Regions from separate parts of the Bacteroides sp. f07 genome, predicted to be linked through region 2. Evidence: riboswitches for the same ligand, from Rfam matches in the RefSeq annotation. Region 2 holds a riboswitch; each other region holds the start of a gene.
The links. A riboswitch is a leader RNA that binds a small molecule or an ion and turns the genes downstream of it on or off. The one in region 2 is predicted to bind cobalamin.

Region 1: linked by a shared signal. The riboswitch ahead of ACGHVY_RS14985 (TonB-dependent receptor) and the one ahead of accC (acetyl-CoA carboxylase biotin carboxylase subunit) in region 2 are both predicted to bind cobalamin.
Region 3: linked by a shared signal. The riboswitch ahead of ACGHVY_RS12065 (TonB-dependent receptor plug domain-containing protein) and the one ahead of accC (acetyl-CoA carboxylase biotin carboxylase subunit) in region 2 are both predicted to bind cobalamin.

The regions. Positions count from the first base shown of each region.
Region 1 covers NZ_BAABXI010000001.1:3,663,956-3,670,335, forward strand. The annotation lists gene ACGHVY_RS14985 (TonB-dependent receptor) at 1-1,277, opposite strand, end outside; cobalamin riboswitch at 1,484-1,696, opposite strand; gene ACGHVY_RS14990 (ABC transporter substrate-binding protein) at 1,824-2,957, shown strand; gene ACGHVY_RS14995 (iron ABC transporter permease) at 2,954-3,970, shown strand; gene ACGHVY_RS15000 (ABC transporter ATP-binding protein) at 3,967-4,722, shown strand; gene ACGHVY_RS15005 (MATE family efflux transporter) at 4,875-6,227, shown strand; gene ACGHVY_RS15010 (Crp/Fnr family transcriptional regulator) at 6,244-6,380, shown strand, end outside.
Region 2 covers NZ_BAABXI010000001.1:3,463,166-3,469,545, reverse strand. The annotation lists gene ACGHVY_RS14260 (YeiH family protein) at 50-1,084, shown strand; gene ACGHVY_RS14255 (acyl-CoA carboxylase subunit beta) at 1,246-2,781, opposite strand; gene ACGHVY_RS14250 (acetyl-CoA carboxylase biotin carboxyl carrier protein subunit) at 2,801-3,310, opposite strand; gene accC (acetyl-CoA carboxylase biotin carboxylase subunit) at 3,330-4,841, opposite strand; cobalamin riboswitch at 4,976-5,184, opposite strand; gene ACGHVY_RS14240 (thioredoxin family protein) at 5,388-5,711, shown strand; gene ACGHVY_RS14235 (GNAT family N-acetyltransferase) at 6,031-6,380, shown strand, end outside.
Region 3 covers NZ_BAABXI010000001.1:2,926,034-2,932,413, forward strand. The annotation lists gene ACGHVY_RS12060 (DUF5106 domain-containing protein) at 1-680, shown strand, start outside; cobalamin riboswitch at 706-915, shown strand; gene ACGHVY_RS12065 (TonB-dependent receptor plug domain-containing protein) at 1,103-3,145, shown strand; gene ACGHVY_RS12070 (YncE family protein) at 3,161-5,140, shown strand; gene ACGHVY_RS12075 (DUF4465 domain-containing protein) at 5,171-5,923, shown strand; gene ACGHVY_RS12080 (tryptophanase) at 6,124-6,380, shown strand, end outside.

The DNA.
Region 1 (6,380 bases), 200 kb from region 2:
TCCGATTTGTCAGGGGCTTGCACATTATTACGGACTTTCTCGATAACGAATGTCCCCAACACATCAGCCTGTAATTTCCATTTTCCCAGATTCAACGCCGTAGCCAGTGCCGCCCAAGTTGTATAGCGTTGCGGGAACGTGAAAGGAGTCCCTACTCCACGCATGACAGCATTTAACTTATTATATTGAAAATCGACAGATAAAGAAACATCCCAAACAGGCAGAATACTATACATATTCACCACCGACAAATACCTGTCCTGCTGATAATAGGTATTATCGAACTGCATCTTTTTTGTCACACTCTCTTGCAGAAACTGCACTGTATCCCTTGAAAGATAATGTGTATAGTCATAGGCAAACTTCCCGTTCAGTTGCAACTTATATTTCGGGGTGACATCTTTCACAAATGTAGCTTGGGCAAAGAAATTCTTATCCCCCTGCCGTTCTCCATTCTGCCATACATTTTTCACGATAGCTCCGGGCAGTCCTCTGTCCGAATCATAATAATACAGTTTAGCCTGCCAATAGCCGTTATGAATAGTGCCATATACACCGGCTTCGATACGATAAGCCTCGATATCACTGTTCCATCGGGTAGCTGTCGTATCATAAGCCACTTTACCCTCCTGATTCAAGCGTCTGTAACGAAACTTATATTGCCCGTCGGATTTCGTATATTCACCGCTCAGACTCAAGCTAAGGTTATCGTTCAGTTTATGTTCCAACCGGATGGAAGGATTAATCAACTGGATACTTCCTGCCTTATAGCGTACCAGCAGATTCGTTTTCTTTCCTGTTTCAAACTTCGGTTTCCGGGCTTTCATATATACAGCCGAAGCCGAAGCAAAGTCTTTGGCAGACTGGAATATCTCACTTTTTTGTCCGTTATAAAGAGATAATTCTTCCAAATCATCCAGCGAAAAACGTCCCAAATCAACCACTCCGTTTTGTGCGTTTCCAATCTGAATGCCGTCATAAAACACCCCGACATGGTGAGAACCCATATTGCGGACATCTATCGTTTTCAATCCGCCCATACCACCGTAATCTTTGATTTGCACACCCGAAAAGTAACGCAAGGCATCAGCTACATTATGCGTATTCAGCCGTTCCAGTTGCAGCCCGTTCAGCCGTTGGGCAGGGATTACTTCTTTATACGGCTTCGCCGTAACCACTACCTCATCCAAGTGTTGCAAACTATCCAAACGGCTTTGAGCTCCCAGCAACGCCGGAAGTCCTAAACAACCTACTGTCCATAGAATTTTTCGAATCATTCTTCCTGTTATCTCGTCTGTTTATTTTCTTTCGATTATAAACTTTCAGGAATACACAAAGACAGAAAAGGGCAGTCTGCTCCCCTTCAAAAAGAGCATAAGCCAGCGTCCTGCACAAACAGACACTGCGCACTTTGTACGTCGCATAAAAACAAGTACTATGTGATTACTAAAAACTGCACTCTTCAAACTTTAATCCCGGAAAGTTTCAAGAATTCAACTTTGGCAGGTCTTCTGACTTACTCCATTTCCCTAACGCCCTTCCCATTCCTCCAAAGCGGAACAGTGGATTTGAGTATTGTAGGAAAACTTTTGGCGGAGCTTACAGCAGCGGGTCTGTTCAGGACTTACACCTGATTCCCTTTTCACCACTCTTTCCGTAGAATCGGAAAAGTGACACCAAAATTTCTTGGGAACAAAGATACACAAATAGAAACAAAATGGAAGAAAAATCCAATTAAAATAAAAACAAACTAATAATAAGTCCTATCTTTGCCGTCCGAAAGGATCCACTATTATTTTTATCTAATTAAAATTCTTATAAAAGTGAAATCTCCTGTTCTGACTATCACGTTGCTTTGCCTGCTCTTTTTGGCAAGCTGTATCACCCGTAATAAGACATCTTTGGAAGCATTCAACCAAGATGTATATACCCCTGAATACGCTTCGGGATTTAAAATCCTGGGTGCCGAGAACGCCGCCAGTACGCTTATACAGATTACCAACCCGTGGCAAGGCGCCAAAGACGTAACAATGTCCTATTTTATAACACGCAACGGCGAGCAAGCGCCTGCCGGATTCAACGGTCCCGTTATCCCTGCCGGAGCCAAACAGATTGTATGTATGTCTTCTTCCTACATCGCCATGCTTGACGCACTAGGAGAAATCAACCGGATTGTCGGAGTTTCGGGTATCGATTATATCGCCAATCCCTACATCCTTGCCCACAAAGATTCAATCAAGGATATGGGTCCTGAGATGAACTACGAACTGCTGATTGGATTAAAGCCCGACGTAGTTTTGCTCTATGGCATAGGTGACGCCCAAACCGCTGTAACGGACAAGTTAAAAGAACTTTCCATACCTTATTTATATATGGGTGAATATCTGGAAGAATCACCGCTCGGCAAGGCCGAATGGATGATTGTTCTTTCCGAATTGACAGACAAACGGGATAAAGGAATAGAAATATTCCGGGAAATCCCCCAACGTTATTATGCACTGAAAGCCCTCACGGATTCCGTCAGCCAGCGTCCTACCGTTATGTTCAACACTCCGTGGAACGACAGTTGGGTAATGCCTTCCACCCAAAGTTATATGGCACGGCTCATTGCCGATGCAGGCGCAGAGTACATTTATAAAGAAAACAGTTCCAACAGTTCAACCCCAATCGGACTGGAAACAGCCTATGGACTGATACAAAAAGCCGATTACTGGATTAATGTCGGTTCAGCAACTACGCTTGATGAGCTGAAAGCTGTCAACCCCAAATTCGCAGACGCAAAAGCCGTGAATGCAAAGACTGTTTATAACAATAACTTACGGTTGACACCGACAGGCGGAAACGACTATTGGGAATCAGCAGTTGTCCGTCCCGATGTTGTATTACGCGACTTGATTCATATTTTTCATCCGGAACTTGTATCCGACTCACTTTATTATTACAGGCGTCTGGAATGAAACAACCTCGCAAACATACCGCACTTTTATTTATCGCGCTAGGCATAACCGCCCTGTCATTACTAGTCATAGATATGGCAACCGGAGACACGTATATCCCTGTCTCCAAAGTATGGGCAGTGCTCACCGGGGGTGAATGTGATGAAATGACACGCAACATTCTTCTTTCTATCCGGTTTATACGGGTAATAGTAGCGGCACTGATAGGTATAGCACTCTCTATAAGTGGTTTGCAGATGCAGACGGTTTTCCAAAACCCATTGGCAGACCCCTATTTGCTGGGAGTTAGTTCGGGGGCAGGATTAGGGGTTGCCTTGTTTGTACTGGGAGCCCCATTACTCGGTTGGTCGGAATTTCCACTACTTCAGTCATTAGGCATCGTTGGTTCCGGCTGGATAGGAACGGCTGTCATTTTATTGGGAGTAGCCATTATCAGCCGGAAAGTAAAAAATATACTCGGTGTATTGATTATGGGAGTCATGATAGGTTATGTGGCAGGCGCCATTATCCAGATACTACAATATCTGAGTTCTGCCGAACAGTTGAAAATGTTCACACTTTGGTCAATGGGCTCTCTCGGACACATCACCACTACCCAACTGGGAATCATGACGCCTATGCTATGTCTGGGACTACTCATTTCCGTGGCCTGTATCAAACCGTTGAACCTGTTGCTTCTCGGAGAAAACTACGCACGGACAATGGGAATGAATATCAAGCGCTCACGCACATTCATCTTCATTTCTACCGCATTGCTGACAGGAACGGTGACCGCATTCTGCGGTCCGGTAGGTTTTATCGGGCTGGCAGTGCCGCACGTCACACGGTTACTATTTAACAACGCCGACCACCGGATACTTGTCCCCGGCACTATGCTGACAGGACTTATCAGCATGCTTCTCTGCGACATCATCGCCAAGCAATTCCTGCTTCCGGTGAACTGTATCACCGCCTTGCTCGGTGTTCCGGTCATTTTATGGGTAATAGCTAAAAACTTGTATAGATTCAAATGATTGAGCTTAAGGAACTGACACTAGGATACGGACAGCGCACGCTGTTGAAAACGGTAAATGCCCGAATCACAGGCGGACAACTCGTCGCACTGTTGGGACGCAACGGAACTGGAAAAAGTACCCTCCTACGTGCTATTATGGGACTGGAAAGTCCCCAATCGGGAAAAATCAATCTGCAAGGAAAAGACATAGCTTCACAAAAATCGGAAAAACTAGCCCGGAACATCAGTTTCGTAACCACCGACAAAGTACGCATCACCAATCTTCGTTGCAAGGATGTGGTAGCGTTAGGACGCGCTCCCTACACAAATTGGCTCGGTCAGCTTCAATCAGAAGACCAGAAAATAGTGGATAATGCCATGCAGTTGGTCGGCATGTCCGGCTATGCAGAAAAGACAATGGATAAGATGTCCGACGGTGAATGTCAGAGAATCATGATTGCCCGTGCACTTGCGCAGGATACTCCGGTTATCCTGCTCGACGAGCCGACTGCCTTTCTTGACTTGCCCAATCGTTATGAACTCTGCTTACTACTGAAAAAATTGGCACAAAAAGAAGGCAAATGTATCTTGTTCTCCACACATGACCTTGACATCGCATTATCGCTTTGTGACTCCATTATGCTGATAGATAACCCGTATATGTACACTTTACCCACTTCGGAAATGATAACCAGCGGACATATAGAAAGGCTTTTTCGTAATGAATCGGTGACATTCGATGCTCAAGAGATGAGAGTGCGTATCAAATGAAGTTTTTCTACATATACCATCAATCTGTCGTACAAATATATCACTAACATAAGAAAATCTCACTGACCGGACAGAAATTACCAAATGGTAATTTTTATCTCCTTTCATACCTCTACCTTTGCATCCGCTTTAATAAAAAAAGATAGAAAGTTATGAAAGATAGTATAGATTTCGACAGTATGGACATCTCCACGTTATTCCGTAAATTACTGATACCTACGGTTCTTGGAATGGTTTTCTCCGCTATATTCGTCATTACGGACGGTATATTTGTAGGGAAAGGAATTGGTAGCGATGCACTGGCAGCCGTCAATATCACAGCACCACTTTTTATGATTGCCGCCGGTGTCGGGTTGATGTTCGGAATTGGCGGTTCGGTAGTTGCCTCCATTCATTTATCGCAAGGCAAACGGAAGGCGGCAAGTATTAATATCACTCAGGCACTTGCTTTCTCCGCACTTATCATACTGATTATGTCAGCTTTGTGTTTCTACTTTGTAGAACCGTTGGGACGATTGCTCGGTAGTTCAGAAAAGTTGTTGCCGCTTGTGATAGAATATATGTTGTGGTATCTGCCTTTCCTTGTGTTTTACGAGTTATTGAGCACAGGTATGTTCTTTATCCGCCTGGACGGTTCGCCCAATTATGCAATGATGTGCAATGCCATAGCAGCAATACTCAACATCATTTTAGATTATATTTTCATTTTCGAGTTCGGCTGGGGAATGATGGGAGCCGCTTTTGCCACCAGCTTGGGAACAGTAGTAGGGGGATTTATGACAGTGGTTTACCTTATCAGGTTCTCCCGCTCTATCAAACTGTACCGCATCAAGTTAAGCCTTAAAAGCCTGATGCTGACATTGCGTAATGTAGGCTATATGATAAAGTTGGGAACTTCCGCTTTTATCAGTGAGGCATCTATCGCCTGTATGATGTTTTTAGGAAACTACGTTTTCATCCGTCATCTCGGAGAAGACGGAGTAGCCGCATTCAGCATTGCTTGCTACTTCTTCCCTATCATCTTCATGGTCTACAATGCCATTGCGCAATCCGCCCAACCGATTATAAGTTATAACTTCGGAGCCGGACAAGCCGGACGTGTCAGGAAAACTTTGCATCTTGCTCTTCGGACAGCTCTAATCTGCGGAATCAGTTTCCTCGTTATCACCGCTCTGTGCCGTCAGGAAATTGTTGCATTATTCATCGACCGCAGCTATCCGGCATTTGATATAGCAGTGAACGGTATTCCTTATTTCGGTATCGGATTTATTTTCTTTGCAGTGAATATGATAGGAATCGGTTATTATCAAAGCATTGAACGGGGACAAAGAGCTACTATCATTACCCTTCTCCGAGGAATCGTCTTTATGTTGATCGGATTCTTTGCATTACCACCGCTTCTTGGCGTGAAGGGTATTTGGCTCGCTGTTCCGTTAGCCGAGTTCCTGACAACACTTTATATTATCGGAATTTATCTAAAAGACCGATTCATTGTCCGCCAATGATGAGTATATTTGCAGCATGGATGCATTCATTGAGAAACTTAGCGACAGATATAAAGTATCAAAAAACGACATACAGACTTTATTGGACTGTATGGAAGAAGTAGATTTCAAAAAAAGAGAATTGATAGTACGCGAAGGAACAAAGAACAACAA
Region 2 (6,380 bases):
GTTTTCTTTGCAGAGTTATAAATTCAGTATCACTAAAATCTAGTAATTTATGTTCAACGAAAAAAGAAGCAGCATGTTGCACGGTGTCTTGTTGATAACACTGTTCTCTTGTGCGGCGTTTTACATTGGTGAGATGTCTTTTGTGAGAAGCCTCTCCTTCAGTCCGATGATTGTAGGTATCATTTTGGGTATGCTTTATGCTAACAGCTTGCGGAATAATCTTCCCGAGACTTGGGTACCGGGTATACAGTTCTGCTCGAAAAAAATTCTGCGTATTGGTATTATCCTGTATGGTTTCAGACTGACTTTTCAGGATGTGCTGGCTATCGGATTGCCTGCTCTGTTGATTGATGTTATTATTGTGGTGGTGACTATTTGTGGCGGTATTTATCTTGGTAAGTTATTGAAAATGGATAAGGGCATTGCATTGCTTACTTCTATTGGAAGCGGTATCTGTGGGGCTGCCGCCATTCTCGGTGCGGAGTCTACTATTAAGGCAAAACCTTATAAGACGGCAGTGGCCGTTTCTACCGTAGTAATCTTCGGAACTATCTCCATGTTTTTATATCCTTTCCTCTATCGGAATGGAATTTGTGCGTTGACTCCCGACCAGATGGGAATCTATACAGGTGCCACGCTCCACGAAGTAGCTCATGTGGTGGGAGCGGGTGACGCTATGGGAAACGGTATTTCGGATTCGGCGATTATCGTGAAGATGATTCGGGTGATGATGCTGGTTCCCGTGCTTCTGATTACTACTTACATGGTGGCAAGAGCGAGAAAGAGACAGGCACAGAAAGGACAGAAATTTCAGAAGATTGCCATTCCCTGGTTTGCAATCGGTTTTATGGGAGTTATCGCTTTTAATTCTTTTGATTTGCTGCCTGCGCAGTTGGTTGCGGGAATCAATACCTTGGATACTTTCCTGCTGACAATGGCAATGACTGCACTTGGTACGGAAACGAGTATTGATAAATTCAGAAAGGCGGGGGCAAAACCTTTTGTACTGGCACTTCTTCTTTATATCTGGCTGGTGGTAGGCGGTTATTTCCTGGTGAAGTATCTTGCTCCTTATTTAATGTAACATATTGTGTTTAATGTAACGCATTCATTGTTTGATATAATATCGCAGAACGAATTTCAGAAATAAAAAACGGGCTTATGTCGATTCTTTGAACAATAATCCTCAGAATCAGTGTAAGTCCGTTTTGGGTGGTGGTACTTTGACAAGTACCTATCTAGTTGTTATAAGGGCATATTTCCATGCTTCTTGGGCGGATTCGTCTGCATCTTGTTCTCCGTCATTTCCAATGCCTGAATCAGACGTTTGCGGGTTTGTCTCGGATAGATGATTTCATCGATGAATCCCAGTTCGGCAGCTTGGTACGGGGTGGCAAACTTTTCCTTGTAGGCTTCCAGTTCTTTCGCTTTCGTTTCTTCATCGGCTTTGCGGAACAGGATATTGATTGCACCGTCCGCACCCATTACTGCGATTTCCGCGCTTGGATAGGCGAAGTTTACGTCGGCACCGGTCTGCTTGGAGTTCATTACGATATAAGCACCACCGTAAGCCTTACGGGTGATAACGGTCAACTTGGGAACGGTAGCTTCTGCAAATGCGTAAACGATTTTTGCACCGTGGCGGATGATACCGTTGTTTTCTTGCGTGTATCCCGGAAGGAATCCCGGAACATCTTCGAATGTAATCAACGGAATGTTGAAACAGTCACAGAAGCGGATAAAACGGCTTGCCTTGTCACTGGCGTCAATATCAAGCACTCCGGCAAGATAAGCGGGCTGATTGGCGACGATACCTACCGAACGACCAGCCAGACGTGCGAAACCGATGAGGATGTTCTTTGCAAAATTCGGCATAACTTCGAAGAAATAGCCATTGTCTACCACCCGTTCGATGATATCTTTCATGTCATAAGGAACATTCGGGTCTGTCGGGACGATAGTGTCCAGAGTAGCGTCTTCACGGTTGGTTTCATCTGTACAGTTCTGCTTTTTAGTCTCGTCCATATTGTTCTGCGGCAGGAACGAAAGCAGTTCGCGGATACTCATCAACAGTTCTTCTTCGGTGTTGCACATAAAATGAGTCACTCCGCTTTTGCTGCTGTGAGTCATGGCGCCACCCAGCTCTTCCTTGCTGACTTCCTCATGGATAACGGTCTTCACTACATCGGGCCCCGTCACAAACATGTGGCTCTTTTCTTTTACCATAAAGATAAAGTCGGTGAGGGCGGGGGAGTAGCAGGCACCGCCGGCACAAGGACCGAGAATAGCGGAGATTTGTGGAATCACACCGCTTGCCATTGTGTTCTGATAGAAAATATCCGCATATCCCGAAAGGCTTTCGATACCTTCCTGAATACGTGCGCCGCCTGAATCGTTCAATGCGATAATCGGAGCACCGTTCTTTAAAGCCAGTTGCTGTACCTTTACAATCTTCTTCGCGTTGGATGCGGAAAGCGAACCACCGTAAACGGTGAAGTCATAGGCGTAAACGAAAACTTGGCGACCGTCAATCTTTCCGTAACCGGATACGATGCCGTCTCCCGGAATTTTGTTCTTGTCCATGCCGTAGTTGGTGCAACGGTGAACCATCAGCTTATCCAATTCGACAAATGTTCCTTTGTCGAGCAACATCTCGATACGTTCGCGGGCAGTCATCTTGCCGCTTTCGTGTTGCTTTTCTATTTTTTCTGTGCCACCCCCGAGGGAAGCGATGCGGTCACGTTCCTGGAACGTGGTATATGCTTTGTTTATTTCTTCCATGATGCAATCCTTTTTTAGTTTATGCAATCGGTTCTAATGTTATTAATGTCTGGTCACCGGTGATGTTATCACCTTCCTGAACCAGAATTTCTTTGATGCGGCAATCCGAAGTCACTTTATAGTTGCTCTGCATCTTCATGGCTTCGATAACGATAGCAGTGTCTCCTGCTTTCACTTCCTGTCCTGCCGTAACGGGGATTTTTACTACTTTCCCCGGCATGGGGGAAGTGATGCGGTCGTTCTGTTCGTTTTCGCCTTTCTTGCGCATACGCAGGTATTTCGCCTGACTGTCTACGATTTCGACATTGAAACTGCTGTAATGCGTGTTCACTTTATAGCTTTTCCCGTTTTCCTTGCGGATGAGCTGCGCGTTTGCACTGCGACCGTCCATAAGGATGTTGCAGGTTCCGTTTTCCGCCATTACCACGTCCGCTTCAAACGGTTTTCCGTCAATGGTAAGTATCCCTTTGTTATCTTCCTTGCTGACCAGTTCCACTTCGGCCACTCGGTCACCTATATGAATTTCCATAATTAACTGCTTTTTAAATTTAGATACGAAGTACGCCTTTATGCAATCCGAATTCTTTCCATTTGCTGATAGGACGGTTGTCGGTAGTGTCACCGCTGTTCTCTTCAAGATTCATCAGATAGTCCATGTAGGCGGCAATCAGTGCAATATTCTCGGCACGTTCGCTGGTGCGCATAATGCATTGGTGCAGGTGTTCACCGTTCTTGGTGATGAATCCGGTATCGTAATGACCTTCCACAAAGTCGGGCGTATCCATGATAGCGCGCAAGTAACTGATATTATTCTTGACTCCGGTCAGCTTGTATTCATGAAGCACGCGACGCATCCGTTCGATAGCATATTCGCGATTGGTAGCCCATACAATCAGTTTGCCAATCATTGGGTCATAATAGATGGGAATCTCGTATCCCTCGTATACATAGCTGTCAATACGCACTCCGATGCCGTTCGGCTCTGTAATCTGCTTAATGATTCCGGGACTTGGCATGAAATTCATTTCCGTATCTTCGGCACAGATACGACATTCGATAGCGTGTCCGCGCTGTTTGATATCTTCCTGTTTCAGTTGAAGCATCTGTCCGTCGGCAACTTTGATTTGCTCTTTCACAAGGTCTACACCTACTACTTCTTCGGTAATCGGGTGCTCTACTTGCAGGCGGGTATTCATTTCAAGGAAGTAATAATTGCGGTGTTTGTCAACAAGAAATTCGATGGTTCCCGCTCCGATATAGTTTACTGCTTTGGCGGCTGCCACGGCTTTTTCCCCCATATCTTTCCGCAATTCCGGAGTGACGAAAACCGAAGGTGTTTCTTCCACAATCTTCTGATTACGGCGTTGTACGGAACATTCGCGTTCGCAAAGATGAATTACGTTGCCGTGCTTGTCACCCAAAATCTGGAATTCGATGTGATGAGGCTCTTCCACGAACTTCTCCAGATAAACCGTGTCGTCGCCAAAAGAAGAGAGTGATTCACTTTTAGCAGTTGTGTAGGCTTCTTCCACTTCTTCCGCGCTGTGGATAAGGCGCATCCCTTTTCCACCGCCACCCATAGAAGCTTTCAGCATCACCGGATAACCGATTTTATTGCAAAGCTCCACGGCTTCTGCCACACTTTTCAGGTTTTCTTGTGTGCCGGGCACAACGGGTACTCCGGCTTCAATCATCCTGATACGGGCGGAAATTTTGTCGCCCATTGCTTCCATTGTCTCCGGATCGGGTCCGATAAAGATAATGCCTTCTTCCTGACAACGCCGTGCAAAATTAGCATTCTCGGACAGGAATCCATATCCCGGATGAATGGCGTCTGCATGGTTCGCTTTCGCCACTTCGATAATTTTTTCTATATTCAGATAACTCTCTTTAGATGCGGCGGGACCTACACAATATGCTTCGTCTGCATAAAGCACATGCTTTGCAGTCCGGTCTGCCTCGGAGAATATCGCTATACTCGTTATTTCCATCTCCCGGCAGGAGCGCATCACCCTTACGGCAATCTCACCGCGATTGGCTACTAAGATTCTTTTTATCATACTTTTTTAAATTAAGTACATACTTATTTTATGCCTTTCCACCTTGCGGACATATTCCACCCGGTGAAAACACAGTATTTTATTGATTTGGGGCTTAACAAACGATGTTCTTTCTCCTAATCCACGAGGCGGAAGAACGTTTTACGCGAAGTGGCAGGTCTTCTGACTGACTCTTGTCTTATTTGCCTTCCCGATAAAAAAACATCAGTGGCGTCAAATTAGTTCATTAATAAGACATTGAACAGAGTTTCACAGCAGCGGGACTGTTCGGGATTTGCACCCGATTCCCTATTAATCGTCGTCCGTTGGCTACGGATTCCGAACCATTTCGACGGCAAAGATAAATAAATATTGAATAGAGTGTAGCCTTTTTGCACGAAAGTTGCTTTTATGTGCAATGGACGGCTGTCCAGATATTAGAAACGAAAGACGATAACTGCAAGTGGATTAAATAGTTAAATCTGTGTGTATTATTGTTTATCCTTTAAACTTTCTTTCTTTTCGTATTGTTGAAGTAGCAATTATTAATCAAAACAGTAATCAATTATGAAAGAGAAGAAAGTAGCCCGTGAGGAAAGGAATAAAGAGAAGCTGGCTAATGCCGATTGGGCAATGGCAGAGTTTTATGCAACATGGAGTCCTCATTGCCAGCGTATGAAACCTGTCGTTGAGGAATTTAAGAAACTAATGGAAGGAACGCTCGAAGTAGTGGAAGTAGACGTAGACCAGGAAACTGCCCTTACAGATTTCTACACCATCGAATCAACGCCTACATTTATCCTTTTCAGAAAAGGAGAGCAACTTTGGAGACAATCCGGCGAACTTACTTTGGAAAGGTTGGAAAGAGCCGTGAAGGAATTCAAATCTTGAAAAAGTATTAATAAAAGAGGCGTTATTCCTCGGAAAGTTTTAAATCATGTTATGAAACATACTTTTTTATTTGGATAATTTGCAGATAATCGGAAAGTCCGTATCTTTGTACTGTGTTTTTCATAGTATTAGATTTAAGGTTAACAAAGGTTGGAGCAAGGCGTTGCTCCTTTTTTTATGCCCATACCTCACTTTCTACTAAATAATATTGATTTTTACGGGATTGGATAATGACTGCTACACTTGAATGTTTATCTTTGTGGATAATATAATATCCGATACTATTTCATTAAAAAACTACTAATAAAAAACTGATACTATGAACATCGACTTTATCACGCTTACCAAAGACAACATAGGGAAAGAACATATCTGCTGCGCTTTCTCGGATAAGAAATGCCAGGAAAGTTATAACCTGAAAAAAGAATGGCTGAAGAAGCAATTTGAAAACGGGTATGTTTTTCGTCGTTTGAATGAGCGTGCGAAAGTATTTATCGAATATGGCCCGGCCGAAAACGGGTGGGTTCCTGTGAAGGCTGACAATTACCTGTTGATAAACTGCTTTTGGGTAGCTGGGCAGTATAAAGGAAAAGGGTATGCGAAAGCTCTGCTCCAAACTGCGATAGAGGACGCTTTGCAGCAAGGCAAGGATGGTTTGGTGACAGTGGT
Region 3 (6,380 bases), 540 kb from region 2:
ACTATTGCGATATATTGAACCATGTTCCATTGGAAACAGCACAGCAAGCTATGCGGAAAACTATCGAACGGACAAACGTGGATAAGAAAGTATTCACTTACATCACCGATTTGGCAGACAAATATTTATACGACCCTAACTCCCCTATGCGTAACGAAGAGTTTTATATCCCTGTACTGGATGCCATGATGGCTTCTCCCGTACTGGAAGAAATAGAAAAGGTACGTCCCAAAGCCCGTCGCGAACTGGCTCAGAAAAACCGTATCGGAACCAAAGCATTGAACTTTAACTATACATTGGCTTCCGGCGCACAAGGTTCCCTTTATCAACAGAAATCGGACTATACCTTACTATTTATCAATAACCCGGGATGCCACGCCTGCACGGAAACAATCGAAGCATTGAAAAATGCGCCTGTCATCAATCAGCTTCTAGCACAAAAGAAGCTAACCGTCCTCTCTATCTACCCCGACGAAGAACTGGACGAATGGCGGAAACATCTGAATGAATTCCCGAAAGAATGGATTAACGGATATGATAAGACCTTCGCTATCAAGGAACAACAACTGTATGACTTGAAAGCCATCCCTACCCTTTATCTCCTGAATAAGGATAAAACCGTTCTTCTGAAAGACGCCACCGCGCAAGCTATTGAAGAATATCTTTTATTACATCAATAAACCTTGCAAAAAACAAATAAACTATCTATCTTTGTCGCGCATTGGTTCGCAGCCCTCAAAATATACGAGGAAAGCGATTAAAAGGGAATCAGGTGTAAATCCTGAACAGTCCCGCTGCTGTAAGTTCTATAAATGTGTTGCGAGCAACCTACTTTTAGCCACTGGAAAGAAACTTCTGGGAAGGCGCCCGCAACAGGAACGAGTCAGAAGACCTGCCGTGCACCCAATTTCACTGCTTTCGAGGAAAAAGCGTTGAGTCTAATGAACCGGACAATCCGTCTATCATTTCATTCATCACTCTGATTCAGAGAAAGTGTGTTTTAATTAATAAACTCTGCCAAGTTTATTTATGCGTGTCCGGTCGAAGGGATTTCGCCCGGACACTTTTAAAAGTGAAAAAACAGACCAGTAGTAGGATAAGGATGAGACATACAAGGCTATACAAAAGTATCTGTGCAGTACTCTACTGCCAACTTTTACTCCCGACACTTTTTGCGCAACAGCAAAAAGTGGATACAACGCATACATACTCCATCCCCGAAATTACTGTTTCCGATATTTATCAAACACGAGAGGTACGTTCTACCGCTCCGCTACAAGTACTTTCCAAAGATGCGCTAAAGAACCTGCATGCCCTGCAAGTTTCTGATGCCGTGAAGCATTTTGCCGGAGTGACCGTGAAAGATTACGGTGGCATCGGCGGACTGAAAACCGTATCCATACGCAGCTTGGGTGCACAGCACACAGCCGTAGGTTATGACGGAATCACCGTAACCGACTGCCAGACGGGACAGATTGACATCGGTCGTTTCTCGCTCGATAATGTAGACCAGTTATCACTTAGCAACGGTCAGAGCGATAATATCTTCCAGCCGGCACGTTTCTTCGCTTCGGCAGGAATACTGAATATACAGACACTTACTCCCCGTTTCAAAAAAGGGAAACGTACGAATATCAGCGCGGCTTTCAAGACGGGTTCATGGGGGCTTGTCAATCCATCCGTTCTGTTAGAGCAACAACTCAGTTCTAAGTGGACAGTCACAGCCAATGGCGAATGGATGTCATCGGACGGACAATATCCATATACCCTGCACTACGGAAATACAGAGGGCGACCTGACTTCACGGGAGAAAAGAAAGAATACCGACGTACAAACTTTTCGTGCCGAAGCCGGACTTTACGGCAACTTCTCCGATAAAGAGCAATGGCGATTGAAAGCCTATTACTTTCAATCTTCGCGGGGATTGCCGAAAGCCACTACACTTTATAACGACTATTCCTCACAGCACCTGTGGGACAAGAATACATTTGTACAAAGCCAATACAAGAAAGAGTTCAGCCAACAATGGGTATTCCAGACTTCCGCCAAATGGAACTGGAGCTATCAGCGTTATCTGGACCCCGACACCAAAAACTCTTTAGGAAAAACGGAAAACAGCTATTACCAACAGGAATACTATCTCTCCGCATCGGTATTATACAGATTATTGAGCAATCTTTCATTTTCCCTTTCGACGGATGGGAGTATCAATACAATGGATACTAATCTTACTAATTTTGCGCAACCCACCCGCTATTCATGGCTGACGGCTTTTGCAGGAAAATACGTGAATGACTGGCTGACAATCTCCGCATCCGCTTTGGCGACTATCATCAACGAAGATGTCAAGGAAGGCGGCAGCGCCGGCAATCACCGCAAATTAACGCCTTATGTCAGCGCTTCATTCAAACCTTTCCGTAACGAAGAGTTTCGTATCCGTTTCTTCTATAAGGACATCTTCCGTCTGCCAAGTTTCAATGACCTGTATTACCAGGAAGTAGGAAACACCAAACTGAAACCGGAAAATGCAAAGCAATATAATATCGGTCTGACATACAGCAAGAATGTATGTGCATTCATTCCTTATCTTTCGGCAACCGTTGATGCATACTATAACAAAGTAACGGATAAAATCATTGCTTATCCTACCAAGAATCTTGCTATATGGAGCATGAGAAACTTGGGAAGTGTAGATATCAAAGGTATTGACATCACAGGAAACTTATCTCTTCAGCCTTGGGAGAAAATCCGCATCAACCTGTCCGGTAATTATACGTATCAACGGGCATTGGACGTCACCAACCCTGATTTGAGTAAGGATAAATCGACTTATAAACATCAGATAGCCTATACTCCCCGTGTTTCTGCCTCAGGACAAGCAGGCATCGAGACTCCATGGATAAATATGTCTTACTCATTCCTTTATTCGGGAAAACGCTATACAGTGGGACAGAATATCGCAGCCAACCGACTGGATAGTTACAGTGACCACAGTATTTCGGCGAGCCGCGACTTCCGGATAAGAAAAGTTACAAGTTCGCTCAGCGTGGAAGTACTGAACCTGATGGATAAAAATTACGAGATTGTACGATACTTCCCAATGCCGGGACGTTCGGTAAGAGCAACGCTAAAAATAACATATTAAAAGCAGGATACTGATATGAAAAGGAAATTGACATATATATTTTGGTTCTGCCTGCCCATCCTATTATTATTCACGGCTTGTGATGATATGGAAGATAAGCCTTTCACTTCGGACATTGCAGGTGACCCGACTGAAACAGATACAGCCGAGCTCTATGCGTTATGTGAAGGACTATTCAATCAGAATAACAGTTCATTGATGCGTTTCTCTTTCGGCAACCAGAGAATGGTGCGCAACTATTTTAATACAATCAATCATCGGGGATTGGGAGATACGGCAAATGATTTAGCCATTTATGGCGACAAGATATATGTCATTGTCAATGTTTCCAGTACAGTGGAAGTAATAGACTTCCGTACAGGAAACTCCTTGAAGCAAATTCAAATGCTGACCGAAAACGGAAGTTCACGTGAACCGCGATACATCGCCTTTCATAAAGAAAAAGCGTATGTATGTTCTTATGACGGAACAGTGACACGTATTGATACAACTTCCCTCGCCATAGACGGTGTCACCTCCGTGGGACGTAATCCCGACGGAATCTGTGTACAAAACGAGAAGTTATATGTTTCCAATTCCGGCGGACTGGATTATGCATCCGGTCTGGGAGTAGACAATACTGTATCCGTGGTTGATATCGCCACATTCAAAGAAATCAATAAAATTACAGTAGGACCGAATCCGGGCAAGATTGTAGCCGGTACGGATGGAACAACCGTTTATGTAGCAACCCGTGGAGAAGATGTAGAAGCAGGAAATTATAACTTTGCAAAAATAGACTGTCTGACAAATGGAGTGACTCATTACAATGAGAAAGTACAGAACTTTGCCATTGACGGAGAGATTGCCTATCTATACAATTACAATTATAGTACGCAAACATCTTCTATCAAGACATTCAATCTGAAAACAGGAAAAACCGTTCGTGAGAATTTCATTACGGACGGAACAAATATCGATACTCCTTATGGAATCAATGTGAATCCTTATAGTGGCAACGTGTATATCACAAATGCTTATGATTACACCATATACGGAGATTTGCTCTGTTTCAACCAACAAGGGCAACTGCAATTCCGCCTGAATAATATCGGACTGAATCCGAACACGATTGTATTCAGCGACAAGGCTTCACAAAGCGACATTGATGATAATACCGAAGAAACTGAAAATTCATTGGCTTTCGCCGATAAAGTATGGGAATATAAGCCGGCTCCCGGACAGTTTATCAATACGAGTACGTCGGCTTACAAAGATGGATATACTTATGAAGATGTATTAAAAGAAGCTACCCGAAGGATACAACAGAAATCAATTATATCATTGGGCGGATTCGGCGGATATATCGTTTTAGGATTTCCTCAATCAATTCCCAATATAAAAGGAGAATACGATTTCAAAGTAAAAGGAAATGCTTATTATAATTTAAAGACAGGAACAGGGAAATTGGGTGGAAGCGCCGAACCTGGCATTGTATTTGTGTCCAAAGATGTAAACGGTAATGGAAAACCTGATGATGAATGGTATGAATTAGCGGGAAGCGAATATGGAAAAGATACAGAAACCCGCGGATATGAAATTACTTATTCCCGACCGGAGCCTGCAAACTTAGATATTCCTTGGGAAGACAATCAAGGTAATAAAGGAGTAATTTTCCGCAATAGTTTTCATGCACAAACGTCTTATTATCCGTTATGGATTGAAGAAGATAAAATAACATTCCAAGGAACACGCCTGAAAGATAATGCCATAGTAGAAAATGGACTATGGGTAGGTTATTGTTATCCATGGGGATATGCAGACAATCATCGCAATGATAAGGAAGACAGCAATTTCAAAATAGACTGGGCAGTAGACAGCAATGGCGAATCAGTTGTTTTGGATTGTATCGACTTTGTGAAAATTACGACTTCCATCAATCAGGATGCCGGACAGATGGGAGAAATATCTACGGAAGTCATAACCGTTGAGAACTTGCACTTAAAGAAGAATTAAATAATTAATAACTAAAAATCAGAAAAGAACATGAAGAAATTATCTTTATTATTACTACTATCAGTATTTGTATTTTGTAGTTGTGGTGACGATGACGATGTAAAAAACGAGGTTGTTGTTAGCTTTGAAAACCTGTTAACCAACATTGATAGTGAGTTCACTCCAACAGGTGACCAACCAACAGGTTATGACGTTTTTGAAACAAATATTAAAGACAATCAAAGCCTAATTGAATGCAACCACTATTATGCATCATGGGGGTTCGCAGGTGGATTTACTTATACTAATAAAACAGATATCACTACTCCTGGCTTTGGTAATAATAGCTCTATTACCGCAAAAGGTAAAAACGGAACAACTTATCTCACAGTATATACCAATAGCTATAATACAGCAAAAGTTATAAATCTTAATCAAGGTAAATACGCATTTAAAGGAACATGGGTTACTAACTCTACATATGCATATTTAGCAGTAAAAGATGGAAACGACGGCTATGAGAATAAAACCAAATTCGAAGATGGTGATTGGTTTAAAGTAACAGCCGTAGGGCATAATGCAGACGGAAGCGTAATTGGGAGTATAGACTTCTATTTAGCAGACTATCGCAACGGTAAAAAAGAAGTAATAAATAATTGGAAATGGTTTGATTGGAGTAGCATCAAGGATGCCGAATACATAACATTCGAAATGAGCTCTAGCGATAATAATCCTGATCCGAGCATTGGAATGAACACTCCAGCATATTTCTGTCTTGACGGTATTACTCTCATCGAGAAGTAAAAACAACCACACAATAAAAAAAGCCAGACTTTCTATTCAGAAGCCTGGCTTTTTTCATATTTCTCTTTTTACTTCTATATGCTTTCTATCCATAGAGAAACACTGCAAACGCATCACAGACTAACAAAAAGTCATTCAATACTTGTTAATTACACAAACTTTAGCTACATTCGTCGAGTAAAACGCTTAAATATACTACAATGGAATTACCTTTTGCCGAATCATGGAAAATAAAGATGGTAGAACCCATCCGTAAAAGTACTCGTGAAGAACGTGAGCAATGGATTAAAGAAGCACATTACAACGTCTTCCAACTCAAATCAGAACAAGTTTATATAGACCTCATAACCGACTCAGGAACAGGAGCCATGAGCGACCGCCAATGGGCCGGAATGATGCTCGGTGATGAAAGCTATGCCGGAGCAACCTCTTTCTTCAAACTGAAAGAGATGATTAC